Regions from separate parts of the Pseudarthrobacter sp. BRE9 genome, predicted to be linked through region 2. Evidence: predicted binding sites of a transcription regulator. Region 2 holds the regulator's gene; the other holds the start of a gene.
What was found. Region 2 encodes LexA, which represses DNA repair genes until DNA is damaged. Its sites were predicted from a motif close to TCGAACANNTGTTCGA; they were not measured.
Positions count from the first base shown of each region.

Region 1: Q9R31_RS15095 (shikimate dehydrogenase) is a predicted target of LexA. The motif match lies at 2,098-2,113, and genes of this name have one in related genera.

Region 1 is NZ_JAUZUY010000008.1:116,992-132,630, reverse strand. It holds gene Q9R31_RS15100 (TIM barrel protein) at 1-1,123, opposite strand, end outside; gene Q9R31_RS15095 (shikimate dehydrogenase) at 1,123-2,004, opposite strand; gene Q9R31_RS15090 (IclR family transcriptional regulator) at 2,160-3,017, opposite strand; gene Q9R31_RS15085 (MFS transporter) at 3,251-4,570, shown strand; gene Q9R31_RS15080 (ATP-dependent DNA ligase) at 4,692-5,780, opposite strand; gene Q9R31_RS15075 (AEC family transporter) at 5,843-6,766, opposite strand; gene Q9R31_RS15070 (TIGR03885 family FMN-dependent LLM class oxidoreductase) at 6,930-7,958, shown strand; gene Q9R31_RS15065 (alpha-amylase family protein) at 7,955-9,649, shown strand; gene Q9R31_RS15060 (pyridoxal phosphate-dependent aminotransferase) at 9,688-10,914, shown strand; gene Q9R31_RS15055 (hypothetical protein) at 11,064-11,300, shown strand; gene Q9R31_RS15050 (MoaD/ThiS family protein) at 11,365-11,685, opposite strand; gene Q9R31_RS15045 (exo-alpha-sialidase) at 11,645-12,754, opposite strand; gene Q9R31_RS15040 (hypothetical protein) at 12,826-13,026, opposite strand; gene Q9R31_RS15035 (hypothetical protein) at 13,307-14,041, shown strand; gene Q9R31_RS15030 (class F sortase) at 14,138-14,914, shown strand; gene Q9R31_RS15025 (universal stress protein) at 14,995-15,507, shown strand.
Region 2 is NZ_JAUZUY010000014.1:34,287-49,925, forward strand. It holds gene hisH (imidazole glycerol phosphate synthase subunit HisH) at 1-404, opposite strand, end outside; gene hisB (imidazoleglycerol-phosphate dehydratase HisB) at 401-1,027, opposite strand; gene Q9R31_RS19590 (histidinol-phosphate transaminase) at 1,089-2,207, opposite strand; gene Q9R31_RS19595 (LysM peptidoglycan-binding domain-containing protein) at 2,317-2,676, opposite strand; gene lexA (transcriptional repressor LexA) at 3,109-3,843, shown strand; gene Q9R31_RS19605 (ATP-dependent DNA helicase) at 3,936-5,996, opposite strand; gene hflX (GTPase HflX) at 5,989-7,569, opposite strand; gene Q9R31_RS19615 (methyltransferase) at 8,004-8,627, shown strand; gene dapF (diaminopimelate epimerase) at 8,599-9,543, opposite strand; gene miaA (tRNA (adenosine(37)-N6)-dimethylallyltransferase MiaA) at 9,603-10,499, opposite strand; gene miaB (tRNA (N6-isopentenyl adenosine(37)-C2)-methylthiotransferase MiaB) at 10,502-12,097, opposite strand; gene Q9R31_RS19635 (regulatory protein RecX) at 12,101-12,589, opposite strand; gene recA (recombinase RecA) at 12,722-13,777, opposite strand; gene Q9R31_RS19645 (DUF3046 domain-containing protein) at 13,967-14,191, opposite strand; gene Q9R31_RS19650 (MarR family transcriptional regulator) at 14,233-14,763, shown strand; gene Q9R31_RS19655 (helix-turn-helix transcriptional regulator) at 14,871-15,323, opposite strand; gene Q9R31_RS19660 (CinA family protein) at 15,489-15,639, opposite strand, start outside.

The DNA of each region.
Region 1 (15,639 bases), on a different contig from region 2:
CAATCACCGGCGAATCGACGTCGAACCCCAGCGCCGCGATGGCGGGCTCGGCATGCTGCGCTGCCTGTTCGTTGATGATCACCCGGGCCTGGCCCATGGTCCAGAGCTGGACGTCCTTGGTGCGGTGCCGGCCTTCGAAGGCGAAGCCGAGCTGGCCCAGGAGTTTCTCCAGCTGTGCGGTGTCGTCGGCCTTGACTTCGGCGAAGTTGAAGCCGGCAGGCTCGTTCACCTTGGGCAGCGTGGCAAGTTCCATGGGATAACGACGGCGGGGCGCGGCGCCGTTGTTTGGCGCCCCTTCGGCGTCCGCGAGCCATTTGGCGCTCTGCTCCTCAAGCCAGATGAGCGACCGCATGGCGTCGACGGCCGTGCGCTCCACGTCCGACTGGCGGAAGACGTCGTTGAAGACCTCGAGCGACACAGGGCCGGTGTAGCCGGCGCGGACCACGTGGCCCATGAACTTGGCCAGCTCGAACTGGCCTTCACCCGGGAAGACCCGGTAGTGCCGGCTCCAGGACAGTACGTCCATGGAGAGCTTGGGGGCGTCCGCCACCTGGACGAAGAAGATCTTCTCCGGGTTGAACCCCTCGATGTGGGAGGTTTCCCAGTCCCGGGACAGGATGTGGAAGGAGTCCAGGCAGGTCCCCAGGTTGGGGTGGTCCACCATCTCCACCAGCCGGTAGGCGTGTTCGTAGTCGTTGACGTACTTGCCCCAGGCCAACGCTTCATACGCCACCTTGACGCCATGGTCGCCGGCGAGGTTCGCCAGCTGTGCCAGCTGTTCGGCGCGGAGGCCGTCGTCGTCGATGGTGGCCGTGGCAACGTTGGAGCAGACCAGGATGGTGTCCATGCCCAGCCGGGACATGAGCTTGAACTTGGCCTCGGCGCGCCGGAGGTTGGCCTTGAGCAGGTCCGGGGTGACGCCGTCGAAGTCGCGGAACGGCTGGTAAAGGTCCAGGCCCAGGCCCAGGTCGGCGGCCATCTTCCGCACGTCTTCGGGGCTGAGCGGTGAGGTGACCAGGTCCTGTTCGAAGATTTCGATGCCGTCGAAGCCTGCGATGGCGCAGGCTTGCATCTTCTCCTTCAGGGTGCCGGACAGGCAGACGGTGGCGATTCCGGTGCGCATCAGGCGGCCACCTCCTCGGCGGCAACAAGCTCAAGGAAGTGGCTGCGCATGCGGTCCGGGTCGGCGGCCAGGCCGGTGAAGATCCGGAATGCATCCGAGGCCTGGCCCACGGCCATCCGGCCGCCGTCGAGGACGTTGCAGCCCTTGGCCCGGGCCCCGCGGACCAGCTCGGTGTCGATGGGGCGGTAGACGATGTCCGCCACCCAGTGCCGGGGCTCCAGCAGGTCCAGGTCCAGCGGGACGCCGGGATGGGCGGCCATGCCCACCGGGGTGCAGTGAACCAGGCCGTCGGCCGTGCGCATCAGCTGCGGCAGCTCCGCCGTCGTGCCTGCCGTCACGGTGCTGTCCGGGAAGAAGCCGGCCAGCTCGGCAGCCCGGGCCCCGGCCCGCGCGGGGTCCATATCCACCAGGTGCAGCATGCGGACGCCAGCGGTCAACAGGGCGTAGGCGACGGCGGACCCCGCGCCCCCGGCGCCAAGCTGCACCACACGGTCCAGCTTCGCGCCGGGCAGGCCGGAGGCGAGTGCGGCGGCAAAGCCGGAGAAGTCGGTGTTGTGGCCGATGAATCGGCCGTCGCGGATCACCACGGTGTTGACGGCCCCGAGCCGCCGGGCGTCCGGGCTGACCTCGTCCAGGTGCTGCAGGACAAGCTGCTTGCAGGGGTGCGTGATGTTCAGGCCGTTGAAGCCCAGCGTGCGGGCACTGTGCAGGATGGCGCCGACCGACTCTCCGGTCAGGCCCAGCTCCAGCAGGTCGATGGGGCGGTACAGGTAGCGCAGGCCCTGCACGTCACCTTCCCGTTCGTGCATGGGCGGCGTGAGCGATGGCGTGACGCCGTCACCAACCAGTCCCACCAGGTAGGACTCAGTTCGATTGCTCATGCGTGCAGCTCCTTCGGTACGGCACCGGGCAGTCGCGGAACGTGGGCCGCGCTGCAGGGTGACAGGGATTACGGTACATCAATTGTTCACTTATCGCACTCTTGTTCTAGATACGAACAACGACGAGGTTCAAAGACAGAAAGTTGCCCTGATTGCTACCGCTGCGGAAGCCTGGCGGCCAGCTCCGCCGCGGCTTCCTGCAGCAGCGGGACGTGGGCCTTCAACTCCTCAAGGCCCAGCCGGAACACCGGCACGGCAGTTGCCAGGGATGCGAACGCGTGCCCCTGGCTGTTGAGCAGCGGGACTGCCACAGCACGCATGCCGGCCTCGTTTTCCTCGTCCATGACGGCGTAGCCCTGCCGCCGCACCTTCTCAATTTCTGCGCGGAACGCATCCCGATCGGTGATGGACTTTTCAGTGAGCCCCTCAAGCGGCAGCTCCGCCAGGAGCCTTTCCCGCTCCGCGTCCTCGGCGAAAGCCACCAGGGCCTTTCCGACGGCGGTGGTGGACAGGGAGCCCAGATGGCCGGGGTCACTGGTTACCCGGAAGATCTGCGGGCCGTCCACCTTGCTGACCGTCAGGTGGTGGTGGCCGTCGCGGACGCTAAGGATGGTCGCCTCACCGGTCTCGGCAGTAACGCGGCGCAGGACCGGCATGGCCGTACCGGCGAAGCCATGATGGTTGGACACGCGCTGGCCCAGCTGGAAGATGCGCAGGCCCAGATGGTAGCGGCGGCCGTCCGGCTCATAGTCCACAAAGCCGTCCCGGGCCAAGGAGCCAAGGAGCCGGTAGGTGGTGCTGAAGGGCAGCTCCGCCCGCCGCGATATCTCGGCGGCGCTTGCCCCGCGGGGCTCGTCCCCCAGCAGTACCAGGAGGCCCAGCGCCTTGCCCACCATATCGGTCCGGTCGGCCCCCTTCCTGCCGCCGGCGCCGGGCCCGATGCCCACCTCTTCGGGCAATTCCGCAGGCTGGGGCTGAACGTCATCGTTCACTGTGGCTTGGTTCACACTCATGCTTCGATGTTGCCACAATGTGAGAGCTATTTCTACCTAGTGATTATTTTCTTGACAAGTGACAGCCCTCACAGCCATAGTTTCTGTATCGCACAAGTAGCTCCCACCATGTGGCTACGAATGCCGGGTCTTCTTCCGGACTCCAGCCGCATCGCGCCCCGCCCGCACCAAGGCAACGGCGGCTGCGACCCCCAGATCCATCAGCGACAATGTCGTCACACCAAAGGAACACCATGAGCCAGACACTTCCGTCCGCCGGGGCGGGTGCCCTCACCTCTGCCGGGACGCCCAAGAAGGCCGCCCTCGCCAGCTTCCTGGGCAGCGCGGTCGAATACTACGATTTCTTCATCTTCGGATCCGCTGCGGCACTGATCTTCCCCAAGGTCTTCTTCCCCGATGCAGACACCAACGCCGCCATCATGTCCTTCGCCACCTTCGGCTTCGCCTACGTGGCACGTCCCGTGGGGGCCATCATCCTGGGCCACTTCGGTGACCGGGTGGGCCGCCGGAAGGTCCTGATGTTCACCCTGCTGCTCATGGGCGGCTCCACCTTCATCATCGGCTGCCTGCCGGACTTCCACACCGTCGGCTGGTGGGCTCCTGTACTGCTGGTGCTCGCACGTCTCTGCCAGGGCCTCTCCGCCGCCGGTGAGCAGGCCGGCGCCTCCTCCATGACGCTGGAGCACGCCCCGGACAACCGCCGCTCGTTCTTCACTTCCTGGACCCTGACCGGTACGCAGGGCGGCCAGATCCTCGCGGCCCTGGTGTTCATTCCCGTCCTGGCCCTGCCGGATGAGATTAAGTTCGGCATCGGCTGGCGGATCCCGTTCTGGCTCAGCGCCGTGGTGGTCGTGGTCGCATTCCTTATCCGCCGCACCCTGCATGAGCCGCCCGCGTTCGAGGAAGCCCGCAAGAACGCCCAGATCGCCAAGCTTCCCGTGGCGGACCTGCTCAAGGGCCACTGGCGCGACGTCCTCCGCGTGATCTGCTGCGCCTTCATCGCTGCCGTGTCCACCGTGTTCGGCACCCTGGCCATCAGCTACGCCAAGACCGTGGCGGGAGTGGACGGAACCACCACCCTCTGGCTGGTGGTGGGCGCCAACCTGGTCGCCCTGGGCACGCAACCGCTCTTTGGAATGCTTGCGGACAAGATTGGCCGCAAGCCGGTCTTCATCTACGGCGCCCTGGCCAGCGCGGCCCTGACCCCAGTGTTCCTGCTCAGCCTGGAGTCCGGCAGCGTCCCCCTGATGTTCCTGGCCGCCATCGGCTACTTCTCCGGCGGCTATGCAGCAGCCAACGCCGTCTGGCCGTCCTTCTACGCCGAGATGTTCAGCACCAAGGTCCGGTTCTCCGGCCTGGCCATCGGCACCCAGCTGGGCTTCCTGATGGCAGGGTTCGCACCGGCCATCGTGGCTGCCATGGGCGGCATCAAGCCCGGAGGCTGGGTCCAGATCAGCATCTTCACCGCCATCATCTGCGCCGTTGCGGCAGTCTCGGCGCTGACCGCCAAGGAGTCCTTCCGGACCCCCACCAAGCTGCTGGGCCTGAAGTAGGCACCTGAAAGCGTCCACACTGGCCCGGTTTTGAAGCCGGAAAGCCCGCCATTCCCCCAAATGGCGGGCTTTCCCCTCTTAAAACTGGGCTGCTTTGGCCCAGGCCTGGCCTGAGCCCCCGCTACGCCCGTCCGGTCTCCAGCACCGAGGCCAGGTCAAAGTTGACCGGCTCCTCCAGTTGCTCATAGGTGCATGACTCCGGGTCCCGGTCCGGCCGCCAGCGGTTGAACTGGGCGGTGTGCCGGAACCTGTCGCCCTCCATGTGGTCGTAGCGGACTTCCACCACCAGTTCCGGGCGAAGCGGAACGAAGGACAGGTCCTTCCCGGCGCTCCACCTGCTGCCTTCGGCGTTCCGCGGCGTCCGCTCCCCTTCTTCCTGCTTGGCCCACGCCCACGGGTGGTTGTCGAAATCGGTCACCAGCGGCTGGAGCTGGTCAAACAATTCCTTGCGGCGCTTCATCGGGAAGGCGCCGATCACGCCTACGCTCGCCAGGCCGCCGTCGTCCTTGTAGAGGCCCAGCAGCAGGGAGCCGATGGCGTCCGGTCCGCTTTTGTGGAGCCGGTAGCCGGCCACCACGCAGTCCGCCGTGCGCTCGTGCTTGACCTTGAACATGACCCGCTTGTCCGGCTCGTACCGGCCGTCCAGGCGCTTGGCCACAATGCCGTCCAGCCCGGCCCCCTCGAACTGTTCGAACCACTGCGCGGCGGTGTGCTTGTCCGTGGTGGCGGCGGTGAGGTGGACCGGTACGCTGCTGGCCGCGAGCGCCTTCTCCAGCGCCGCCCGCCGTTCCGAAAACGGCCTGGCGGTGTAGTCGTCGTCGCCGAGCGCCAGCAGGTCGAATGCCACGAAGCTCGCCGGGGTTTGTTGGGCCAGGAGCTTCACCCGGCTGGCGGCGGGGTGGATGCGCTGCTGCAGGGCGTCGAAATCCAGCCGGTCCCCGGAAGCCCCCACGAGGATGATCTCGCCGTCCACCACGCAGCGCGGCGGCAGGTTTTCCTTCAGCGCCGCAACGAGCTCCGGGAAGTAGCGGGTCATGGGCTTCTCGTTGCGGCTGCCGATCTCAAGGTCGTCACCGTCCCTGAAGATGATGGACCGGAAGCCGTCCCACTTGGGCTCGTAACTGAGGTCCCCGCTTCCTGGAATGCCGTCAATGCCGCTGACGGCCTTGGCGAGCATGGGCGGGACGGGCGGCATCACGGGAAGTTCCATAGTGCCCATTCTTGCCCGGCCCACGCCCTGGACGGTAGGGCGCCACGGCGCCGGAAGGGTTTTCAGCCGGCCAGGAGCCAGACCACCAGCACCAGCACGGGCGCCGCGGCGGCCGTGGAGAGCAGGATCGTTTCCCGCGCCACCGCCACGCCTTTCCCGTATTTGCTGGCAAACAGGAACACGTTCTGGGCCGAGGGCAGCGCGGCCATGAGCACCACGCCCAGCAGCATGTGGTGGTCCAGGTCAAAGAGGAAGCGGCCGACGACGAACGCCACCGCCGGCATCACCGCGGACTTGAGTGCCGTGGCAGTAAGGATTTCGGCCGTGTGGCCGCCGCTCCGAAGCATTTTGGTCCCGTGCAGCGACATCCCGAAAGCCAGCAGCACCACGGGGACGGCCGCGCCGCCCAGGAGCGTCAGCGGCGCCATCACCGGGGGCGGGGGCTGCACGTGCAACGCGGCCAGGACCACGCCCAGGAGCGAGGCAATGATCATGGGGTTCCGGAACGGCTGGGTCAGCATGAGCCGGGGCGAGAACCGGCCGGCCTCCGAGAGGTCCAGCAGGGTCAGGACCAGCGGGGCGAACAGGAGCAACTGGACCAGCAGGACCGGAGCTACGGGGGTAGCGTCCCCCAGGGCGTACAGCGTGATGGGGATGCCGATGTTGTTGGCGTTGACATAGGAGCCGGCCATCGCGCCCACGGCCGTTTCAGCCAGCGGCCTTCGGAACCAGATCCGGCTGGCGGCGACATAAAGAAGCGCGGTGACCGCCGCGGTGATCAGGGCGAGCGGAACATAAGCGGAAAAGACCACGGAAAGGTCCGATTTCAGCACCACGGTGAAGAGCAGCACCGGGTTGGTGATGAAGAAGGCGGTACGGGTCAGTGCCGAGATGGTGGGTTCGTCGCCCAGCCCGCAACGCGCAGCGATGTATCCCACGCCGATGACGACGCCGATCACCGCCAGTCCGATGAGCACACCGCCCACTTGGCATACTTCCTTCCGGTTCCGCCCCGCCCTGCACGGCGGCAGGACAAAGGACTACAAGTCTCAAACTTATCGGACAAGCAGGCCATGCTGTCGCCACCTGTCGCCAGGGCAGCGCCGGATACCCCTCGACAGGCGGCCTGCCGGACGGTACAGCTTAACGATGGTTACCGTCGGCTTCCACGCATCCCACGAACAGATCAGTCCCGGCCAGTTGCTCAAGGACGTCCAGCACGCGGAACGGGCGGGCTTTGACGCGGCCATGTGCTCGGACCATATCGAGCCGTGGTCCGCCCGGCAGGGGCACTCCGGCTTCGCGTGGTCGTGGCTGGGCGCGGCGCTGGCCACCACCAGCCTGCGGTTCGGCGTGGTGACCGCACCGGGCCAGCGCTACCACCCCGCCATCATCGCCCACGCCTCCGCAACCCTGGCCTGCATGTTCCCCGGCAGGTTCTGGTTTGCCCCCGGCAGCGGCGAAAACATGAACGAGCACATCACCGGTGACCCCTGGCCAGCCAAAGACCTCCGGCAGCGCCGGCTGGAAGAATGCGTGGACGTAATCCGCCGCCTTCACCGCGGCGAGGAAGTCACCCACCGCGGTCTGGTGACCGTGGAGCAGGCGCGGATCTGGGACGTCCCCGATTCCCCGCCCCCGCTCATCGCCCCGGCCATCAGCGTGGACACGGCCCGCCGGGCGGCAGCCTGGGCGGACGGCCTGGTCACCGTCAACCAGCCGGCGCCCAAGCTGCGGGACATGCTCGCCGCCTACCGGGACAACGGTGGCAAGGGCAAAGCGGTTTTGCAGGTGCACTTGTCCTGGGCAGGAACTGAGGACGAGGCGGTTGCCGTTGCGTTGGAGCAGTGGCGGACAAACACTTTCGCACCACCCATCCCCTGGGACCTGCCCTCCGCGGGCCATTTCGACGGGGTTGGCGGGCACGTGGGCGAGGAGCAGGTCCGCGGCACCGTGAACGTTTCAGCCAGTCTGGGCCGGCACGTGGACTGGCTGGCTGAATACGCGGAGCTGGGCTTCGACGAGCTGTACCTGCACTTCGTGGGGCAGGTCCAGGGTCCTTTCATCGACGCATTCGCCGCACAGGTGCTCCCGCAGGTGCGCACCGCCGGCGGTACCCCCACGGAACCGCAGCTGGCGGCGGCGGCTGCCAACCCGGCGTCGGACGCTCCAGCGTGAACATCGCTGAGACGTCCGACCTGTGGTGGAAAACCGCGGTGATCTACTGCCTGGACGTGGAGACCTTTTTTGACGACGACGGCGACGGCACCGGCGACTTCGCCGGCCTGACCCAGCGCGTGGACTACCTCGCGGCACTGGGCGTGAACTGCATCTGGCTCATGCCGTTCTACCCGTCGCCGGACAGGGACGACGGCTACGACGTGACGGACTTTTTCGACGTCGACCGGCGGTTCGGCACGCTGGGCGACTTCGTGGAGTTCATCCGCACCGCAAAGGACCGGGGCATCCGGGTCATCGCGGACTTCGTGGTGAACCACACCTCGAACCGGCACCCCTGGTTCCTCGAGGCCCGCACGTCGGTGGACAACGCGTACCGCGACTACTACGTCTGGCGGAGCGACCCTCCGCCGGACACGTCATCGGAAGTGGTTTTTCCGGGCGAACAAACCTCCATCTGGACCCGGGACGATGCCACCGGGGAGTGGTACCTGCACATGTTCATGGAGCACCAGCCGGACCTCAACGTCACCAACCCGGCAGTACGCAACGAGATCGCCAAAGCCATGGGCCTGTGGCTGGAGCTCGGGCTGGACGGTTTCCGGCTGGATGCCGTGCCGTTCTTCCTGGAAACCCGCGGCGCCCCCAAGGACGAGGCGGCCAACATCAACCCGCACGACTACCTCAGCGCCCTGCGCAGCTTCCTCAACAGGCGCAATGGTGGGGCGGTGCTGCTGGGCGAGGTGAACCTGCCGTACAAGGAACAACTTGAGTATTTCGGCGGCGCCGAAGGTAACGAGCTGAACATGCAGTTCGACTTCATGGCCATGCAGCACATCTACCTGTCGCTCGCCAGGCAGGACGCCCGGCCGCTGGCCGAGACGCTGAAGACGCGTCCCAGGCTGCACCCGGACAACCACTGGGCCATGTTCGTGCGCAACCATGACGAGCTCACCCTGGATAAACTCAGCGACCGTGAGCGGCAGGAGGTTTTTGCCGCGTTCGGGCCGGACAAGAACATGCAGCTCTACGGCCGGGGACTGCGCCGACGACTGCCGCCGATGCTGGATGGCGACGCCGACCGGATCCGGATGGTCTACTCCCTGATGTTCTCCCTGCCCGGGACGCCGGTGCTCTTCTACGGCGAAGAGATTGGAATGGGCGAGGACCTGCGGCAGAAGGGCCGCGCCGCCGTCCGCACGCCCATGCAGTGGAACGATGAAAAGAACGGCGGCTTCTCGAGTGCCAAGGCATCCGAACTGGTGGTCCCGCTGGTGCGCGGGGAGTATGGTCCGGAGAAGGTCAATGCCGCCGCCGCCAAGCGGGATCCCGCCTCCCTGTGGAACTTCATGGCCACGCTCATCCAGCGGTACCGCGAATCGCCGGAGCTCGGCTGGGGCGAATTCGCCGTGATCGAGCAGCCGGAGCCTGCTGTCTTCGCCCATCGCTGCAGCTCTTCGGAGGCCAGCGTGGTGCTGCTGCACAACTTCGGCGAAGCGCCCGTCAAGGTCACGGCGAACGCCGGGCCGGTCGACGGCCCGCCGGGAGCGTTCCGGGACGCCATGCTGCTGGACCTGTTCGACGGCGGCAACGTCCCCCTGGAGCCCGACGGCGGCTTCACGGTGGAGCTGGGCCGCTACGGCTACCGCTGGTTCCGCATGCACCGGAGAGGCGACCGGCTGGCACCGTAACCCGCCGCCCGCCGTCGCGCTGTGTGAAAAGATCAACCATGCACGCAATGCAGCACTCCAGCAAGCTTGAAAACGTCCGGTACGAACTCCGGGGTCCGGTCCTGCAGGCGGCCAAAAACATGGAGGCCGAGGGGCACCGGATCCTCAAGATGAACCTCGGGGACACGGCGCCGTTCGGCCTGGAGGCACCGGAGTCCGTGGTGGTGGACATGATCCACCACCTCCGCGGCGCCCAGGGCTACAGTGACTCCAAGGGCATCTTCACTGCACGGACCGCCATCTCGCAGTATTACCAGACGCGTGGCTTGATGAACATCGGGGTCGAGGACATCGTGATCGGCAACGGGGTCAGCGAACTGATCTCCATGTGCTTGCAGGCGTTCATGGAAAACGGCGACGAGATCCTGGTCCCCGCCCCGGACTACCCGCTGTGGACCGCCGCCGTGACCCTGACCGGCGGCAAGCCGGTGCACTATCTGTGCGACGAGGCGGAGAACTGGTGGCCGGACATGGCCGACGTCGAAGCGAAGATCAGCAGCCGCACCAAGGGCATCGTGATCATCAACCCGAACAACCCCACCGGCGCCGTCTACCCACGCCACATCCTGGAACAGTTCGCGGCACTGGCCCGGAAGCACAACCTGGTCCTGTTCTCGGACGAGATCTACGAGAAAGTGCTCTACGAAGACGCAACGCACATCCACACTGCATCGGTGGCAGAGGACGAGTGCTGCCTGACGTTCAGCGGCCTGTCCAAGGCCTACCGGATGCCGGGCTACCGGGCCGGCTGGGTGGCCATTACCGGGCCGCTTGCCGCTACCGCCGCGTACCGTGAAGGCCTTGAGCTGCTTGCCTCGCTGCGCTTGTGCGCCAACGTTCCCGCCCAGCACGCCATCCAAACCTGCCTGGGCGGCTACCAGAGCATCGAGGCGCTGGTAAAACCCGGCGGCCGGCTGCGCGAGCAGCGGGACCTTGCCCACCAGCTCCTGACTGCCATTCCCGGCGTCAGCTGCGTGCCGGCGTCGGGCGCCATGTATCTGTTCCCACGCCTGGATCCGGAACTGTATCCGATCGCCAACGACGAGAAATTCGTCCTGGACCTGCTCCGGGACCAAAAGATCCTGATCTCCCACGGCTCGGCCTTCAACTGGCCCGCGCCGGACCACTTCAGGTTCGTGATCCTTCCCTCGGTACTGGACATTGAGGAAGCTGTCCGGAGGATCTCCACCTTCCTTGCCGCCTACCGCAACGGCACGGACACGTAAAAACCGACACATCAAGCGGAGGCATGAAACCGGTGCGGCGCGAAGAACTAACCGCGTGCTAACCGCCGGGAAACCGCTACGCAACATTCCCGGCCCACACTGGGTAGTGCAGGCAAGAGCCGGCACCAGCTCCAGCCAGGAGGCCCCCGATGTTGAAGAAAGCGACCACGCATGTAACCAGAGTCCGCGCGCTGGACCAGCTCCACCGCGGTGACGAAATCGAAGCCCGCCTCTCCGTGGGCCCTTCCTACGACGACGTGGTGATCCGCCGCGGCAGCGTGCAGGAAACGGCGCCCGGCATCGGAGTGGTGTGGATCCTGGACCGGATCACGGGGGTCCGGAAGGCAATCAATACGGACGAGTGCAGCGTTTGGCGCGTGGCGTAACGAACTGGAGGTGGGGCTGCGGGCGTAGCCAGTAAGGGCTGCCCGCCGCCTTATCCCACTCCGGTCAGCCGCCTGCCACGGACTGGATCACCAGGACCTCCTGGCCCGGCTCCACCTCGGTATCCAGGCCCTGCAACCGCCGCACCTCGTCGCCGCCGACGTAGATGTTAACGAACCGCCGCAGCGCGCCGGTTTCGTCACGAAGCCTCCGGCCCAGCACGGCATACTCGGAGGCCACCGCGTCAAGCAGGCTGCCCACCGTTACCGGCCCCTCCGCGGGCGCAGTCAGCACGGACTGCCCGCCGGCCAGGGGCTGCAGGACACTGGGCAGCACCAGCGAAATCTCAGGCACCGGCCACCACGGCCGCCCTGACGCACAGGACATCGGGCAGGTGGGAAGCCACCTCCCTGAATGTCTCCCCTTCATCCGCACTCGCATAGACCGACCCGCCGCGTGTACCGAAGTACACCCCGGCGGGATCTCCGGTGTCCACGGACGCGGCGTCCCGGAGCACGCTGTTGTATTCGTGCTCCGGGAGCCCGGTGCTGAGCTGCTTCCAGGTGTTCCCGGCGTCGTCCGTGCGGTGGACGGCCAGCCTTCCGTCGGGAGGGATGCGTTCGCCGTCGGCCTTCAGCGGAATAACCCAGGCGGTGCCGTCCCGGCGGGGATGCGTGAGCATCACGAAGCCGAAGTCGGCAGGCAGGCCCTCTGCGATGGAGTTCCAGCTGTCTGCATTGTCGTCCGTGCGGTAGACCCCGTGGTGGTTCTGGGCGTACAGGCGTCCTTCCACTGCGGCATCCGCGGCGATCTTGTGCACGCACTGGCCGAACTCGGGATTTGGGTCCGGCATGAAATACGCCGAAATGCCCTTGTTGCGCGCCTCCCACGAGGTGCCGCCGTCGAGCGACCGGTACACGCCCCCGGTACTCATGGCAACGTGCACCGTTTCCCCGGCAGGCTGGACCACGATCGAATGCGCCGCCGCCCCGCCGTAGCCGGCTCCCCACTCACTGCGGTGCGGGTGGTCCCACAGGCCGCGGTTCAGCTCGAAGTGTTCCCCGCCGTCGGTGGATTTCCAGACAGAGATCGGTTCGGCTCCCGCCCACACAACTCCGGGACGGGACTCGGAGTCCGGGTAAATCTGCCAGACCCGCTCAAGTGCTGCCCCGGTGTCCTCAAGGAACTTGATGGCGCCCTGTTCCGGCTCGGTCCAACTGGCACCGAGGTCATCGGAGTGGGCAACTGTTGGTCCCCAGTGCGGGCTGCGGACACCCACCAGGATGCGCGTGCGGCCCTCCCTGGTATCGATCCCAATGCTGGGGATCTCCGCCATAAGAAAGTGCGGGCCTGAGAAGGACCACTCCTGCCTGTCCGGGCTGGTGGCCAGCCACAGCCCCTTCTTGGTCCCGATTGCCAGGACATATGATTCTGCCGCCGTTGCCATGCGGACCATGCAACCACCGGATGCGCCACCGCGCAACGGTTCCGAGGCGTGCGGGCTCCCCTATCGCCGGCAGGCAGGAGTCAGTCCACGAACTCGGACTGCGTCTGGATGAAGTCCCAGTCCGCGACGGTGAGCGCTGCGGCCGGATTGTCCGGATGCGGACCGCCCGCCTCCGCGATGCCCTGGAGCACCGGAAGGGGCAGCTCCTCCGCGTAGAGGTTCTCCCGCAGCCACTCCTTGCTGGCGAGGTCAAGGTCCAGCCACCACATGAAGATTTCCATGATTCCCCCTTCCTGGGGTCGGTTTAAACGTTAGGCGCGGCCGCGACGGCGGACAAGGTGCAGCACCCGGAAGCAGGTGGATCCGGCAGGGTTTCGGGTACTGGCAAGTAACCTGGCCGTCCGCTGCCGGAAAAAGACGAGTATCCCCTACTGGCGACTGTCCCGGGCGGCGCCCCTAGCCTGAAATCTCAAAGCAAGCTGACCGTGCTGCTGGGGCATACGGCGTCACCGCTGGCCTTTCCTCACCATGGTCCGTTTCACACATATATGGGGAGACAACATGAAACGCACCTTTGCCACTCTGGGGGTGGTGGGGCTCGGCCTCATCAGCCTCACTGCGCCCGCCATGGCCGCCTCCGACCAGGTGGTGGTCTGCCACTGGGACGGAAGTACCCTGGTGCAGATGGGGTTCAATGCCAACGGGACGGGCGGACACGACCAGCACCCGGAAGACATCATTCCTCCCACCGCCAAACTGCCCGCGGGCAAGAACTGGACCAACGCGGGAAAGACCCGTTACGTCAACGAGTGCGGGGCGTCGCTGCCGCCGGGTGAGGTGATCGATCCGGTGGTTACGCCGCCCGTGGTGGAGCAGCCGCCGGTGGTGACCCCTCCTGCAGAGCAGCCGCCCGTCGTCGTCGACAATCCCGTGACGGAGCAGCCCGTGGTGGAGCAGCCCGTCGTGCAGCCGCCCGTCGTCCTCGACTATCCCGTGGTCACGCCGCCTGTGGTAGTGCAGCCGGCGGCGGAATCACCGGCCGCCGTAGCTCCGGCTGCTGCACCCGCACAGCCGGCACCTGCCAAGCAGGTTGCCGCCGCACCGAAGGCAGCACCCAAGGCTGCCCCGGCTGCGGCTCCCGTCAGCGTCGGCACGAACCAGGGCTACAACGCCCAGACGGCGGTGGGAGCACCGGAGGCCGGCCCGGGCTGGCTTGCAGGCCTCGCAGCACTGGCCGCCGCCGGAGCAGCGGTGGCGGTACGCCGCCGCTCCCGTCCACTGCACACCGGCGGCTAGGCCCGCCACTGCCAGTGGCCCCCTGACAAGGAAGGCGTCCTGCCAGTGCCCGGCAGGGCGCCTTCCTTCCAACCCCGCCAACCCATGAGGAGTGCCATGCGACAGGATCGAAGCCGGCATGCAGCCCCCCAACGGGGGATTTGGCGGCGCGTATGGTTCCGGTGGAACAGCGGTGACCTGGCCATCCTTTTCTGCGGTGTCCTCGCGTTCCTGTCGTTTACTCTCGGCGCCCCCCTGCTCCATCCCGCGCCGCATCTGGCAACGGGGAACGCCCCCGCTTCGGCGGCCCTGGTTCCCGGCGGCACCGCTTCCGGCGGCACTGTTTCCGGAAACGTTGACTCCGGAAGCAGGGCGGCTCCTATCGCGGAGACGGGCCTGCCGGCCGCCACCCCGGCGCAGGACCAGCCTCCGGCAGGACTGGACCTTCCGGTGGCTTCCCCGCCTGTGCGCATCCGCTACCCGTCAGCCGCCCTCGACGTGGCCATCCACCCGCTGGACCTGGACAGCGGAGCCCAATCCAGCCGGACCATTGAACCCCCTGCAACCAAGGACGGTTACTGGCTCACGCCGTTCGGGGTCCCGGGCAAGGACTCCGGCAACACCACCTACGTGATCGGCCACAGCTGGGAAGGTGCGGACGCTCCCTTCAACCACCTCAGTTCAGCGGCCGCCGTCGGCGACCGGCTGGAAGTGGAAACAACGGCCGGAACCATCAGCTACCGGGTGGACAGCGTCACGACGTACCTGAAGTCCAGCCTCAAGGACAGTCCCGTCTGGGATATGGTTCCCAACCGCCTGGTCCTCATCAGCTGCTACACCGAGGACCCGTGGGGCAAGAACGTCGTAGTCACCGCATACCCCGGCGTTCCCTAGGTCTGCAGGCCCATGCTCCGGAGGCCGGACGGGTCCAAGGTACCTGTTCACGCCGGCCGGGCCGGCGGACAATTGGCGTCATGACACGGGAACACTTCGACGGCGGCCCGCTGCTGGTGGGAATCATGCCCAAACAGCACCCGGAGGTTCTCCAGGCCGCGGCCACTTTGGCTGCCCGGTTGTCCACGCCGCTGGTCTGTGCGTATGTGGACGAAGCCAGCTACCTGGTGGAATGGGACCCGGCCCGCTCCGCCCACCGGCTTTCCCGGCACCCAGACGCAGATGACGACATGCTGGCGCTGACAACCGAGTTGAAAGCACAGGTCCAGGCCGCAGTGAACAAGCCCGCGTCCGTCGGCGGACCTCTGCAGTGGTCCTTCCGCACCCTTACCGGGGACCCTGCCCGGGCCCTGGCTCAGCTGGCCGCCGAACTGGATGCCCCCGTGATCATTGTGGGTACCTCGGAACGCGGATTCACGCACCGGCTCTCGGAGGCACTCAACGGATCGGTCGGAACATGGTTAAGCCACCACCAGGGCCGGCCGGTGCTGGTGGTTCCCTACCGAATGCCGGCGCATGAAGACCGGTTTTGAGCAGCGGATGCAGGGGTCAAGACCCCCGATTAAGGGCCGGCTTAAAGTAAAGCGAAAGTACTTATTCGCGGTGCTGGCGCAGTGCCCGAACCAGCCAGTAAGCTGAGTCAAGCAGGACCGGTCCACGCAAGT
Region 2 (15,639 bases):
GCCTCGACCTTGCCGGGCCACTCGCCGATGCCTTCGGCTTCGGTGCCGTGTTCCACTCCGGCTTCGAAGAGGACTTGGAGGCCCACGCAGATGCCAAGCACCGGACGTCCGCCTGCCACACGCCTGCCGATGAGCCGGATACCGTCCACGGCCTTGAGTTCGCGCATGACGGTCTCGAACGCGCCCACGCCGGGCACGACCAGGCCGTCTGCGTTCAGTACATCCTCGGGTTTGGCGCTGAGGATTACTTCCGCTCCGGCACGTTCCAGAGCGCGCACGGCGGACCGGACGTTCCCGGAGCCGTAGTCGAGCACCGTGACCGTGGGCTTGCCCTCCGGCGAAGGCAGCTTGCGGGATGCTGACGGATCGATGATGGCGCCGTCTTTCAGGACCTGGCCGCTCACAATGCCCCCTTGGTGGATGGGATGCCTTCGACCCGGGGATCGGGTTCGACCGCGGCGCGAAGGGCGCGTGCGAAGGCCTTGAACTGTGCCTCGACGATGTGGTGCGGATCCCGGCCCGCGAGCACGTTCATGTGCAGGCAGATGCCGGCGTGCAGCGTGATGGCCTCGAAGACGTGGCGCGTCAGGGAACCGGTGAAGTGGCCGCCGATCAGGTGGTACTCCTGGCCGGCCGGCTCGCCGCCGTGCACCAGGTAGGGGCGCCCGGACACGTCCACCACAGCGTTGGCAAGTGCTTCGTCCAGCGGCACGGTGGCTTCGCCGAACCGGCGGATCCCCGCCTTGTTGCCCAGGGCGGTCCGGAGGACCTCCCCGAACGTGATGGCGACGTCCTCCACCGTGTGGTGGACGTCGATGTGGGTGTCGCCGGTGGCCTTGACCGTCATGTCGATCAGGGAGTGCTTGCACAGGGCCGTGAGCATGTGGTCGTAGAACGGTACAGAGGTATCGATGTCCGATACGCCGGTTCCATCGAGGTTGATCTCCACGAGTACGGAGGACTCGCTGGTGGCTCGCTCCATGCGGGCGGTCCGGGCGGCGGCCGTATTCGATCCGGTGGGACTCATGGTGAAGGATCCTTTGTGGGAGAAGATGTGGTTCAAGGCGTCCAGCGCCGCTGTATCAAGTCTAGGCGGGAAGCGCGGCCTGGCCCGCAAGGATGCGCTCCAGGGCGGTAAGGAAGGCTGTGGTTTCCGCCTCAGTGCCTGCCGTGACCCTCAGGTGGCCGGGGATCCCCACGTCGCGGATGAGTACCCCGGCGTCCAGCAGCTCCTGCCACACCTGATGCGGATTCTCCAGGCCCCCGAAGAATACGTAGTTGGAGTCGGACGCCGCCGGAGTGAGGCCCATCCGGGTCAGTTCCACCACGATCCGGTCGCGCTGCTTCTTGATGTCCTGGACATCAGCCATCAGCGCTTCGCGGTGTTCGAGGGCGGCCAGGGCGGTTGCCTGGGTGATCGCGGACAGGTGGTACGGCAGGCGTACCAGCCGCAGCGCATCGGTGACCTCCGGGGCGGCCGCCATATAGCCAAGCCGGGCGCCGGCCAGGGCGAAGGCCTTGCTCATGGTCCGGGAAACGATCAGCCGCTCCCGCCCGGGCAGCAGGGTCAGTGCGCTGGGAGTCCCGTCATGCGCGAACTCGTGGTAGGCCTCGTCGACGATCACGATGGCCTGGCTTGCCTCGCCGGCCTCGTAGACAGCTTCCACCACGTCCAGTCCCAGGCCAGTCCCGGTGGGATTGTTGGGCGAACAGAGGAACACGATGTTCGGCTGCAGTTCCTTGACCTGGCGGGCGGCGGACTCTGCGCTCAGATCGTAGCCTTCCGAGCGTTGGCCCTTGATGTACCCGGTGTCGGTTCCGCTGGCGAGCAGGGGGTACATGGAGTACGTGGGCGGAAAGCCGAGGGCGGTCCGTCCGGGACCGCCGAAGGCCTGGAGGATCTGCTGCAGGACTTCATTGGAGCCGTTGGCTGCCCAGAGGTTGGTTTCGTCGAGCCCGTGCCCGAGGTATTCCGCCAACGCTTTCCGCAGCTCGGTGAACTCCCGGTCCGGATAACGGTTGAGTCCTGCGGCAGCCTCTGTGACGGCGGCGCTGATGGCGGCACGCACGTCGGCGGGAACACCATGCGTGTTCTCATTGACGTTCAGCAGGATGGGGACGTCCAGTTGTGGTGCCCCGTAAGGGGTCAGCCCACGAAGATTACTGCGGAGGGGAAGCCGGTTCAGACGTTCTAGCTGGTCGTTCACCTGAACAGTTTAGTTGCCGCAGCAACTACCGGAAAATGTGACGGGTGCTGTTCGCCCAGGGCGTTGTTGCCGTGACCAGGGTTCATCCAAACCCAACGCCGGCAGCCGCCTAGCGCGTGGGGACGAACAGTTGCTGGCCAGGCAGGACGGCGCCGGCGGAAAGGTTGTTGAGCTGGACGATATCCGCCACCACGTCCCGGGCATCGCGGTCCGGAGCGACCGCCCCTGCGATCGACCACAGCGACTGCCCCGCCTGCACCGTCACCATGACCGTAGGGGTCACGGCCAATTCGGCAGCGGAGTCGGAGGCCTTGGCCGGCGAGTTGAAGAGTCCGGACAGCAACATCAGAAGGACGGCGAGGAGTACAAACGGCACTCCGATGAGGACGATCCGCCCACGGCGGGTCAGCCGCAGGGGCGCAGTTGCTGGCTCCGGCTGCGCTGAACAGATTTGGTGCGATGAAGACATCCGGCGCTTTGAAGAATTCCGTCCCTGCAGGGAAACGGGTTGCGGGAGTGAAAAATTGTGAAGCGATATAGCTGACATGAACTGAGCCCTCCTGGACCTGCCGTGCTGCCCGGGTGTCCATCCAGGCAACGGCCGCATCCACTCACTTCGCCGCCGGGCTTCCGGCCACGTTTTCGAATAAGGCACGCGCTGGTTAGAACACATGTTCGAACTTTGCTTGTTAAGTTTTAGCACCTATCAACGAATAATGTCGAGACTCGCTAGAACAAATGTTTGAAAAAGCAATGTGGCTGGCCTAGCTTGGAAACCAAAGAACAACCACCACTGAAGTTGAACAGCAGGGTCTGACAATGACAGTGGCAGTCCTTCCGGTGGCGCTGCGGAACAGTGCCCGGAGGACCATCCGGCGGCAAGCGAAAGGCATTGGCGAATATGGCAGCAGCAGCCGCCGGGGGCAGGACCGCCCCGCAATCGAAGAGGACCGCCAAGGGTTTGACGCCGCGGCAGAAGAAGATCCTGGAAACCATCCAGCGCTCAGTCAATGAAAATGGGTACCCGCCGTCCATGCGCGAGATCGGCGACACCGTTGGCCTGGCGAGTCTGTCCAGCGTGACCCACCAGCTCTCCCAACTGGAAAAACTGGGTTACCTCCGGCGTGATCCCAAGCGGCCCCGCGCCATGGAAGTCCTGATGCCCCTCACCCTGGATGGCGGCGGCAAAGCAGCAGGCACGTCTCCTGCGCCGCAGGCCCCGGGCAGCGGTGCCACCGTCACGGAACTTCCCACCGCACTTGATACGGCCATGGTTCCGCTGGTTGGCCGGATTGCCGCCGGCGGTCCCATCCTCGCTGAGCAACTCGTCGAAGACGTCATGCCGCTCCCCCGCCAGCTCGTTGGCCAGGGCGAACTTTTCATGCTCAGGGTGGCAGGCGATTCGATGGTGGACGCGGCAATCTGCGACGGTGACTGGGTGGTGGTGCGCCGTCAGGCGGACGCGGCCAACGGGGACATCGTTGCCGCCCTTCTCGACGACGAAGCGACCGTCAAGACTTTCCGCCAGCGCGACGGCCACACCTGGCTGCTCCCCCAAAACACGCAGTACGAACCCATCTTGGGAGACCACGCCACCATTATGGGCAAAGTCGTCTCGGTCCTGCGTTCCCTTTAGGCGGGTCCCCCAGCCCGGACCCTTGAGCCTGCGGGTTCCCTCCTGAGCCAGTCCCGCGGCCCACGCCTCAGTTGTCCTGCGCCTGCCGGACTCTATCTGGTCGCGTCCGCGCCGAGCCTGGTCAATGCGGCCAGCGCCTTGCTGCGGTCCGTCGTGGCCCAGAACGGGGGCAGCGCTCCCCGCAGGAATCCGGCGTAGCGCTCTGTTGCCAGCCGCGAGTCCAGAACGGCCACCACGCCCTTGTCACCGGTGGACCGGATCAGCCGGCCCGCACCCTGGGCCAGCCGGATGGCGGCGTGCGTGGCCGAAACAGACATGAAGCCGTTCCCACCGGCCTGCGCCACGGCACGCGAACGCGCCGTCATCAGCGGGTCATCCGGCCTGGGGAACGGGATGCGGTCGATGACGACCAGGCGGCAGGAGCCTCCCGGTACGTCAACCCCCTGCCACAGTGACATCGTCCCGAAGAGGCAGGTGTCCGGTTCATCGGCGAACTGCTTGACCAGGGCTGTCATGGTTGACTCGCCCTGGCAGAGGACGGTTACATCGAGCTTGGGCCGGAGGGCGTCAGCAGCTTCCTCGGCAGCCCGGCGCGATGAAAACAGGCACAGGGCTCCGCCGCCCGAGGCTTTGATGAGGGCCTCCAGTTCCTCCAGCGCCTCCGGGGAAACGCCGCGGCCGGGCTTTGGCAGGTGGCCGGCCACGTACAGGATGCCCTGCTTCGGGTAGTCAAAGGGCGAGCCGACATCCACGCCCGTCCAGCTGGGCGCGCCATCGCCGATAAGGCCAAGTCCGCCGGCCGCGGGTTCAAACGCCGAGCCTATGGCCAGGGTCGCGGACGTAAGCACGACGGTGTGCCCGGCGAAGAGCCCTTCCCGCAGCCTGCCGGCCACCGACAGCGGTGCAATGTTGATCAGCACCGGCGCGTTGTCATCGGGCTGCGAGTATCCCTGGCCCGGGTCGAACGTTCCCGCCCGGGAAAACCACACGACTTCCCGGTTTTCACGGGCAGCGATCAGCCGCTCACACAGTTCCAGGATGAGCATGAGGCGGGACCGCGCCAGCTGCCGGCCGCCGTCGGCCGTGGTGTTGCTGTCCCCCTTGGAATCGGACAACGCGGCCCGGCACGCCTCCCGCAGCTGGTCGATGCAGTCCAGCTGTTCATCGTTGAGGCCGTTGGGGAGCAGGCCGTTCGACGCCCCCGTGAGGGCAAGCTCAAGGTTGTCGGCTGCGGCGTTCAGGGCATCGACGGTGATGGCCGTATGTTTGCGGGCACCGGAAGCGGCAGCGTGGACCATGGCCACCGATAGCTGCCCGGACACGGCGCCGGTAACCCGGTCCTGGAGTTCGTGCGCTTCGTCCACCACCACGACGTCGTATTCGGGCAGGACCGCAAGCCCCTCGAAGGCACTGACGGCAAGCATCGCATGGTTGGTCACCACCACATCTGCCTCGGCTGCGTCCTGCCGCGCCAGCTCGCTGAAACACTCGGCGGCCATGGGGCATTTTTGGGCGCCCAGGCACTCCATGGAGGTGACGGAGACCTGGCGCCAGGCACGGTCTGTCACGCCGGGCAGGAGCTCGTCCCGGTCGCCGGTGGCCGTTTTCTCCGCCCACTCGCGGAGCCGCACCACTTCCTTGCCAAGCTGGGAAGAGGGTCCGCCCACGGACGCGGCGAAGTGCGGGACGCTGGTGTCCTCGCCCAGGGAAAAGAGCTGCCCCTCGGCAGGCTCCTCCGAGGGGAACCCGCCTTCGAGTTTGTGGCGGCAGACGTAGTTGGACCGCCCCTTCACCAGGGCAACCTTGACGGGCCGTTCCAGGGCGGGCGTGATGTTCTTCAGGAGCCGTGGCAGGTCCCTGCCAACAATCTGGGTTTGCAGTGCCAGCGTGGCTGTCGACACGAGGGCCGGTTTGTTGCTCTCCAGGGCATGGGCGATGAGCGGCACGAGGTAGGCCAGCGACTTGCCTGTGCCGGTGCCGGCCTGGACCAGCAGATGGTTGCCGGTTTCGATGGCGCGGGCCACCTGCCGGGCCATTTCGTGTTGTCCGGTGCGGCTTTGTCCGCCCATGCCGGCGACGGCGCGGTCGAGCAGTTCGATGACGAACTGCTCGCCGGCCGTCAGCGCGGATTCGCCGGCCGCGGGGTCACTCATTGACGACGAATGGTTCCAGTTCGGACGCCAGGCCCTCCCGGACCTTCACCTCAGCCCTGGTCCCTGCTTCAACGTGGTCCACGCTGAGGATTTCGGCGTCGGACTCGTGGAGCTTGCTGATGAGGTCTCCACGGTCATACGGGATGAGCAGGTCCATCTTGACCGAAGGCCGGGGAATCGATTCGCTGATGGCCTTCAGCAGTTCCGGAATGCCCTCGCCGGTGCGGGCGGACACTACCACGTGGCGTGGCTCGCGCTGCTTCAAACGCTCCACAACGAAGGGGTCGGCAGCATCGGCCTTGTTCAGGACGATGATCTCCGGTACCTTCCGGGCATCAACTTCGCTGAAGACCTTCCGCACGGCAGCGATCTGGCCTTCGGGATCCGGGTGCGAAACATCCACCACGTGCAGGATCAGGTCCGAGTCCGCCACCTCCTCGAGCGTGGAGCGGAAGGCCTCCACCAGCTGGGTGGGCAGCGATCGGACGAATCCGACGGTGTCAGCCAGGGTGTACCCCAGGCCGTCCGCAGTTTCCGCCCTGCGGACGGTGGGATCCAGGGTGGCGAACAGCGCATTCTCCACCAGGACTCCGGCGTCAGTAAGGCGGTTGAGCAGCGAGGACTTGCCGGCGTTGGTATACCCGGCAATCGCCACGGAGGGCACTTCATTACGACGGCGGTTGGCCCGCTTGGTCTCGCGTGCCGGCTTCATGGCGGCGATTTCACGCCGCAGCTTTGCCATGCGGGTACGGATCCGGCGCCGGTCCAGTTCGATCTTGGTCTCACCGGGGCCGCGGGAGCCCATGCCGGCGGCAGCGCCGCCCACCTGGCCACCGGCCTGGCGGGACATCGACTCGCCCCAGCCGCGCAAGCGCGGAAGCAGGTATTCCAGCTGCGCCAGTTCCACTTGGGCCTTGCCTTCGCGGCTCTTGGCATGCTGGGCGAAGATGTCGAGGATCAGGGCCGTGCGGTCGATGACCTTGACCTTGACGATGTCTTCAAGGCCACGACGCTGGGAAGGTGCCAGTTCGGCGTCCACCACCACGGTGTCCGCACCCGTGGACATGACGATGTCCCTGAGCTCGAGTGCCTTGCCTGAACCCAGGAAGGTTCCCGGGTCCGGCTTGTCACGGCGCTGCACCAGCCCGTCCAGGACCTCCGAACCGGCAGTCTCGGCAAGGGCCGCCAGCTCGCGCAGCGAGTTTTCGGCGTCGGCAAGCGTTCCCTCGGACCAAAGCCCGGCCAGGACCACGCGCTCCAGGCGCAGTTGCCGGTACTCGACTTCGGTAACGTCTTCGAGTTCGGTTGACAGGCCTGCCCGCCGGCGCAGCGCGCGCCGTTCCTCGAGGTCCTGCTGGTCGCCGTCGTACGTTGAGTGTTCTTCGTCAAGGCGGGAAATAGCCTGTGCCTTGCCGAGCACTGCTTTTCCATTGCCGCTGCCTTCACCGTCGGGCGTGCTGACATTCTTGGCCGGGACGTCCTTGGCGAGGATCCGGTCGATGACAGCCTGGATCTCCTGCGGACTCATGTCCTGGGCGGCTGGATCGGAACCGGTATTGGGCTGGCTGGTCATGGTCTCCTTTGAAGATTCGGCAATTCCAGAATAGTGCTGATTGGTGGGAAGTTGGAACGTATTCGCGCTGGGCTGACGGCCTGCGGTCATGCAATTCTCCTGGTTATTTCGCGGCCGGCTGCGATGCCGGGGCCGGGGATGCCGCGTCAGGACGGCGGCAGGGCTAAAAAGGCCGGAAAATAGCGGGAAGTGCAGCAGAAGGCTGACTTTCGAGTATCGTCCGGCGGCCGGAGCAGACAGTTGGTCTGGCCGGTGCACAAGCGGAAGGCTGAAAACCTGCATCGCTGCGGGACGGGCTGTCGCTGGAGGACAGGCTGCGGGACGGGCGTGGCCCGTGCCGGCTACTCGAAGATCAGGAACATGCCATCAAGCCTAGCAGAGCGGATTTTGCACGGTTTCCCATTACGCTGCAAGGGGAACTACTCTGGCCAGTTATGGAGTCCGCACACTATTTCAGCACGTCCCCCGCCGGCCCCTTTACCCGTAAGCCGCTCACGGTGGAGCTGGCCGGCGAAACGCGCAGGCTCCAGACGTCCACGGGCATCTTCAGCCCGGACGGGATCGACAAGGGCACCGCGGTGCTCCTGGCCGAAGTTCCGGCGCCGCACCCCCAGGGCAACCTGCTGGACATCGGATGCGGCTGGGGGCCCATCGCGCTCACCATGGCACTTTTGGCGCCCGGGTCAAAGGTCTATGCGGTGGACGTCAACGAACGCTGTGTCGCCCTGACCAACGAAAACGCGGCCTCCCTGGGGCTGGCCAACGTCGTCGCCAGCACGCCCCGGGAGGTTGACGCCAACCTCCGTTTCGATACGATCTGGTCCAACCCGCCCATCAGGATCGGCAAGGAGGAACTGCACGCCCTGCTCACGCTGTGGCTTCCGCGCCTGGCGGACGGCGGGACAGCATGGCTGGTGGTGCAGAAGAACCTGGGCTCGGATTCCCTTCAGCGCTGGCTGGCCGCCGAACTGGACAGCTCCTTCAGCGTCACCCGTGAGTCAACGTCAAAGTCCTTCCGGATCCTGAAGGTTACGAAAGCGTCCCGCTCGCCACAATGACGGCGGGGCCGCTGAGCTCCACGTGCTCGTGGCCCGCGGGGCCGGCGAAGAACTTCACCCCCACCACTCCGCCGGGAACGTGGACACGCCAGGCATCGGGCGCTTCGGCGCCGGCCCAGTGCCGGATGGCCACGGCGGCAGCGCAGGCACCCGTTCCACAGGACTGGGTCTCCCCCACACCCCGCTCGTGGACCCGCATGGTGACAGAGCCCACGCCATCATGGACCAGCGGCTCCGCGGGGACCACGAACTCCACGTTGGTCCCGTTCGCCGGTACCGGATCGACCTTGGGTGCAGTGAAGAGCCGCGTGCCTTCGAGCTCGCTCAGTTCCGCGAGGGCCACCACCGTGTGCGGGTTGCCCATGCTCACGGAGAGTGCCGGACGGGGAACTTCCAGCCCATCGGCCGTCACAAGGGAATCCATGGCCTTGGCGCTTGCTTCCCCGGGGAAGATGAACTCCCAAGGACCCATGTCCACGGCATAACCGTTCCCGGTCCGGACCACGGTCTTCACCCCGCCGCGGGTGCCGATGGTGAGCGATCCGCCGTCGGGCAGGTCGATCAGGCCCTCGGAGCGCAGGAAGTGGACGAAAACCCTTACTCCGTTGCCGCACATTTCAGACAGTGAGCCGTCGGCATTGCGGTAATCCATGAACCATTCGGCGTCCGGGGCTTCGGTGAGCAGCTCCCGGCCCTCAGGCAGGACGCGGGACGGGACAGCCCTGATCAGGCCGTCAGCGCCGATCCCCCGGTGCCGGTCGCAGAGCGCGGCGGCTTGGTCCGCGCCGATAGTGTAGACCCCCTCGGGATCGGCCACCAGGACGAAGTCGTTGCCGGTGCCGTGCCCCTTGGAAAAGCGGAGCCCGCTCAGTGCGTCCAAGGCGGGCCCGTTGGTTTCTGCGGGGGTTGCATTCATGGTCCCAAGCGTAGCTGCGGAAGCCGCCGGGGCTGAAACCGCGGTGACGGGCCCGGCTCCTACACGCACAGCTCCGCCGCTTTGGCCGCGAGCTGCGGGTCCTGCCAGTCCAGCCAGGTGATGCGGGGATCGGCGCGGAACCACGTCAGCTGCCGGCGGGCGAACTGCCGGGTGGCCAGGATGGTTTCCTCCGCGGCGTCCGCAACGGTTGAGGTGCCGTCGATGACCCGAAGGAACTGTGAATAGCCGAGTGCGCGGGAGGCGGTCTTGCCGCGCCGCAGGCCCCGGGCATCGAGCAGCCGGACCTCCTCCAGCAGGCCGGATGCCACCATCCGGTGCACCCGTAACGCCAGCCGCTCCCGCAGGACCTCCCGGTCCACGCCGAGGCCCACCTGGACCGCCGGCTGGTAGTACTCCCGGCGGGGCATGAAGGAACTGAAGGGCCGTCCGGTGAGTTCATGGACCTCCAGGGCGCGGATAATCCGCCGGGCGTCGGAGACCCTGTCGGCGGAGGCGGGATCCACGGTCCTCAGCCTGTCCAGGAGCGCCGGGGTACCGAGCTGTGCGTGGTCCGCCTCCAGCCGCGCACGAAGTTCTGGGTCCGTCCCCGGGAACTCAAGGATGTCCAGGGCGGCCCGTACGTACAGCCCGGAGCCGCCCGCCAAGATAACCCGCTTGCCGCGGGCATGGATGTCGTCGATGACTTCGCGGGCCTGATGCTGGAAGTCGGAGACACTGGCTTCCTGGGTCACGTCCAGGATGTCCAGGAGGTGGTGCGGCACTCCCCTGCGCTCGGCCATCGTGATTTTGGCCGTGCCGATGTCCATGCCGCGGTAGAACTGCATGGCGTCAGCGTTGATGACCTCGCCGTCCAGTTCGAGGGCAAGGTTGACGGCGAGGTCGGATTTGCCGGAGCCGGTGGGACCGACGACGGCGATGACGGGCGGGGCAGCCACCTTCAGCGGGTGCGCAGCGGCAGCGAGGGCATGCCGAGGGAGACAGCCTTGGGTCCGCCGCCGGAGTCCGGGGCAGGCGCGCCGCAGGAGTCGGCCTGGGATCTGTCCCACGCGTCCCCTGCTCGTGAGCGGCGCAGGCTGTAGTCCCCGGGCGCGGGATCGGCCACCAGGTGGAACGCTGCGGCCTCGGTGATGGTGACCGTGACGAGGTCTCCGGGCCGGGGCGCCGGGGCTCCGTCCGGGACCGAGAAGTGCACCAGCCGCTGGTCCTGGGAGCGGCCGGACAACCGGTGGGTTTCCTCCGACTTGCGTCCGGACTGCGCGGTGACCATGACTTCCAGCCTGCGGCCGAGCTGCTTGCGGTTTTCCTCGGCGGCGATCCGGTCCTGGAGGGCGGTGAGACGTTCGAAGCGTTCCTGGACCACGGCCTTCGGCAGCTGGTCAGGCAGGTCGGCAGCGGGCGTGCCGGGGCGCTTTGAATACTGGAAAGTGAAGGCGGTGGCAAAGCGCGACTTTTCCACCACGTCCAGTGTCGCCTGGAAATCCTCTTCAGTTTCCCCCGGGAAACCGACAATGATGTCCGTGGAGATGGCGGCGTGCGGGATCTTGTCCCGCACCTTGTCCAGGATGCCCAGGAACTTGGTGGACCGGTAGGAACGCTTCATGGCGCGGAGGATACGGTCTGAACCGGACTGCAGCGGCATGTGAAGCTGCGGCATCACGTTGGGCGTCTCTGCCATGGCATCGATGACGTCATCGGTGAAGGCGGCCGGGTGCGGGCTGGTGAAGCGGACGCGTTCAAGGCCCTCGATTTCACCGCAGGCGCGAAGGAGCTTGGAGAAGGCCTGGCGGTCCCCGAATTCGACACCGTACGAGTTGACGTTCTGGCCAAGGAGCGTCACTTCGATGGCACCGTCGTCCACGAGCGCCTGGATTTCGGCGAGGATATCCCCGGGCCGGCGGTCTTTCTCCTTGCCGCGGAGTGCCGGCACGATGCAGAACGTGCAGGTGTTGTTGCAGCCGACCGAGATGGACACCCAGCCGGAGTAGACGGAGTCGCGCTTTGTGGGCAGCGTGGACGGGAAGACGTCAAGGGACTCGAGGATCTCCAGCTGCGCCTCATTGTTGTGCCGTGCCCGGTCCAGGAGCGCCGGCAGGGCACCGACGTTGTGGGTGCCGAAGACTGCGTCCACCCATGGTGCTTTCTTGAGGATGGTTTCGCGGTCCTTTTGGGCCAGGCACCCGCCCACGGCAATCTGCATGCCGGGGTTGGCTGCCTTCACGGGGGCCAGGATGCCGAGGTTGCCGTACAGCTTATTGTCGGCGTTTTCCCGCACGGCGCACGTGTTGAACACCACGACGTCAGCATGGTCGCCTTCTGCCGGTACATAGCCTGCATCCTCAAGCATGCCGGCCATGCGCTCCGAGTCGTGCACGTTCATCTGGCAACCGAACGTGCGGACCTGGTAGGTACGCGGGTGTGCGGCGCCGGACTGCGGGACTGCAACGGATTGCGGGGCAGCACCAGATTGCGGAACTGCACCAGAGTCAACGGACGCGGCAGTGCCGGAGTGGGGGGAGGGAATGGTCAAACTCACCAGTTAAGGGTACCGGCTCTGGAGCACGCCGCCGTCGGGATCCTGCCGGGAATCCAGGACGTCGTTGACGATCCTGAACGCCTGCGACGGCTGGTACCCCTTCCTGGCCAGCATGGAGGCCAGCCGCCGGACGGCTTTGTCCCGTTCCCCCGGCTCGGACATGTCCGTCCCGGGCCGGAGCTTGCGCTCCACCAGCGTGCGCGCTGCGGCTTCCTCGTCGGCGTCGGTCAGTTGTTCCAGGGCAGAAGCCGCCGTTTCCTGGTCGATGCCCTTCTCCGCGAGTTCGCGCCGGAGCGCGCCCTTGGCAAGCTTGCGGGTCTGGGCGCGGCTCCTGACCCACATATCCGCGAACTCGGCGTCATTGATCAGGCGGACCTCCTGGAACTTGTCCAGCACCGCCTCGGCCACGTGTTCCGGGATGTTCCGCTCCGCCAGTTTCCGGGCAAGCTGCAGCCTGCTCTTGGGAGCTGCCGTGAGTTGCCGGTACACAATCGCCTGCGCGACGGTAAAGGGATCCGGTTCGGCGTCAGCAGTCTCCGGATCCTCTGGAACGGCGAAGCCGTCCGGCGGCCCCGAAGAGGGGCTGCCGGAGCGCGCCCGCCGTGAACGTGGTCCGGTCAACGGCTAGAACCCGTCGACGGCTTTCAGCTTTGGCGCGTCCTTGGACTCGTCCTCGGCAGGCTTGACCCCGACACCGAGCTTCTCCTTGATCAGGCGCTCCAGTTCCGCAGCGAGCTCGGGGTTGTCGCGCAGGAAACGGCGCGAGTTCTCCATGCCCTGGCCCAACTGGTCACCGTCGTACGTGAACCAGGAGCCGGACTTCTTGATAATGCCGTGCTCCACGCCCATGTCGATGATGCCGCCTTCGCGGGAGATGCCCTGGCCGTAGATGATGTCGAACTCGGCGACCTTGAAGGGCGGGGCCATCTTGTTCTTGACGATCTTGGCCTTGGTCCGGTTGCCGACGGAGTCCGCGCCCTCCTTGAGGGTCTGGATCCGCCGGACGTCGATGCGGACCGACGCATAGAACTTCAGGGCCTTACCACCGGTGGTGGTTTCGGGGGAACCGAAGAAGACACCGATCTTTTCACGGAGCTGGTTGATGAAGATGGCGGTGGTCTTGGTCTGGCTCAGGCGGCCGGTGATTTTACGCAGGGCCTGGCTCATGAGCCGTGCCTGGAGGCCGACGTGGCTGTCGCCCATGTCGCCTTCGATTTCAGCGCGCGGAACCAGGGCGGCAACGGAGTCGATGACGATGACATCCAGCGAGCCGGAGCCGACCAGCATGTCCATGATCTCGAGCGCCTGCTCACCGGTATCCGGCTGCGAAACGAGGAGGGCGTCCGTGTCGACGCCCAGCTTGGCGGCGTAGTCGGGGTCCAGGGCGTGTTCGGCGTCGATGAAGGCTGCGATCCCACCGGCCCGCTGGGCACTCGCCACGGCGTGCAGGGCAACGGTGGTCTTACCAGAGGATTCAGGACCATAGATTTCGATGACGCGGCCACGCGGGAGCCCGCCAATGCCCAGGGCGACGTCCAGGGCGATGGAGCCGGTGGGGATGACTTCGATCGGGGCACGGACTTCGTCGCCCAGGCGCATGACCGAGCCCTTGCCGAACTGCTTGTCAATCTGGGCAAGCGCTGCTTCCAGCGCTTTTGCACGATCCGGGGCTGCCGCCATGGTTGACACCTCTAATGCTTTCTCGATGGTGGCCTTCGCGGCCGTTTTATTGGTCATCTCTGACGCTAGTGGGGCCCACTGACATTCCGGCCTGAGGACAGCGGCTATGTGGATAAGCCCAATAGAAAAAGCATAGCGTTATCCGAACAGGTATTCGAAGAGTGCCGATTGTCCGGCGTGTCAGAGGCTCTAGTCGCGGCGCGGGGCGATGTCCCGGCCCAGCCGCCGTTCTGCCGGCACATCCTGGACATCGCAGACTGCCAGCCATACCTTGCGCGGCTCAACCCCTGCAGCCAGGGCCTGGTCGGCGGTGCGGCCGCCCACACTGGCGAGGACCAGGGTACTGCTCAGCACGCGGGAGTACCCCGCGCCGAACTCGTCATCCATCAGACGCCAGTACTCGCTGATTCGCATCGGTAAATCCTCTCATGATTGCGGACCCTAGAATTGTTGCCATGAGCAACTCCCCGGATCTCCCGCCGCAGCAGGACGCAGGCGATGATGCCGCCGACACCGCGCTGCAGAACGTCGAACACCAGATCAGCCTCTTTTGGCGGCGGGCCAGGGCCATCTCCAACCAGCTCTCCCGTGAAGTCCACCCCGACATGGAGCCAGCCGCTTACGGACTGTTGACGGTTATCCGCCGGGAAGGGCCCATCCGCCTGACCGACCTTGCCATGAACATTGGGGTGGGAAAACCCTCGGTCAGCCGGCAGATTGCCTTCCTGGAAAGCCTGGGACTGGTGTCCAAGGAAGCGGATCCCCTGGACCGCCGGGCGCAGTCCATCCGGCTGACGCCCAAGGGCGAAGAAAAAATGCACCAGGTCCAGGACGCCAGGCGCCAGGTCTTCCAGGAACGGCTGCGTGAGTGGCCGGTCCAGGACCTGCAGGAACTGGCGCGCTACATGGCCAAGCTGAACTCCACCTACGAGCGTGACGGGTTCCCGAGGGAAGGTACGGGCGGATCCGCGGCAGAGGAGGAATAGCCGGCAGGAGCAACCAGCAGCCGGCAACTGCGCGCACACGCAGGAAGCCCCCGGCCATGGCCGGGGGCTTCCTGCATTCCTAAGGCCCACCTGCGGTGGGACCGCCCTTACCGGGCGCCGGAGAGAAGGCCTGTGGAGAGTTCGTCGTTCAGTTCATTGTTGAGGTCGCGCTCCAGGTCACGGCCGTAACGCTGGGAGAATTCCTGCGGAACGGTGTCCGGAACCGCGACGCCTTCGGCTACTGCCACGCGGTCGCTGACCTCACGGAGCATGGTTGACAACGGAACATCCAGTGCCGAGCAGATTGACGACAGGAGCTCTGACGAGGCTTCCTTCTGGCCGCGCTCCACTTCGCTGAGGTATCCCAGGGAGACGCGGGCGCTGTGCGAAACTTCACGGAGCGTGCGTCCCTGACGCTGGCGGACATCGCGCAGCACATCACCGATTTCGTGACGAAGTACTACCATCTTGCGCTCCTTCTGTTCGCTCTTAGCCTGTTCGGCGAGGCCCACATCCTTCCAGCGGACAACGCCGTTTACGGATACGGGCTGCTTTACCATCTGTATCGCCTTGCTCCCTCATAGGTCAGGTCCGCCGTGGCGAACCGTCTTGGTCATTTCATCCTAGGCGCCTCCGCTATCCGGAAGCGACACAATGTAATAACTAATCAGTACCGGCTTTTGTTCCCGTCAACTTTACGCGCGGTAACTTGGGGCCGCCAGGCATCAGGCGGACAAGGCCTCAAGGAGTCGTTCCAGGGCCGCCGCGCAGGCAGCAGCGCGGATGTCTGGCCTGCTGCCGGTAAAGGAGTATTCGAAAGCTGCGGATCCCGCCGCAGTGGCAACTCCAATGTAGACCCGCCCCACGGGCTTGCCG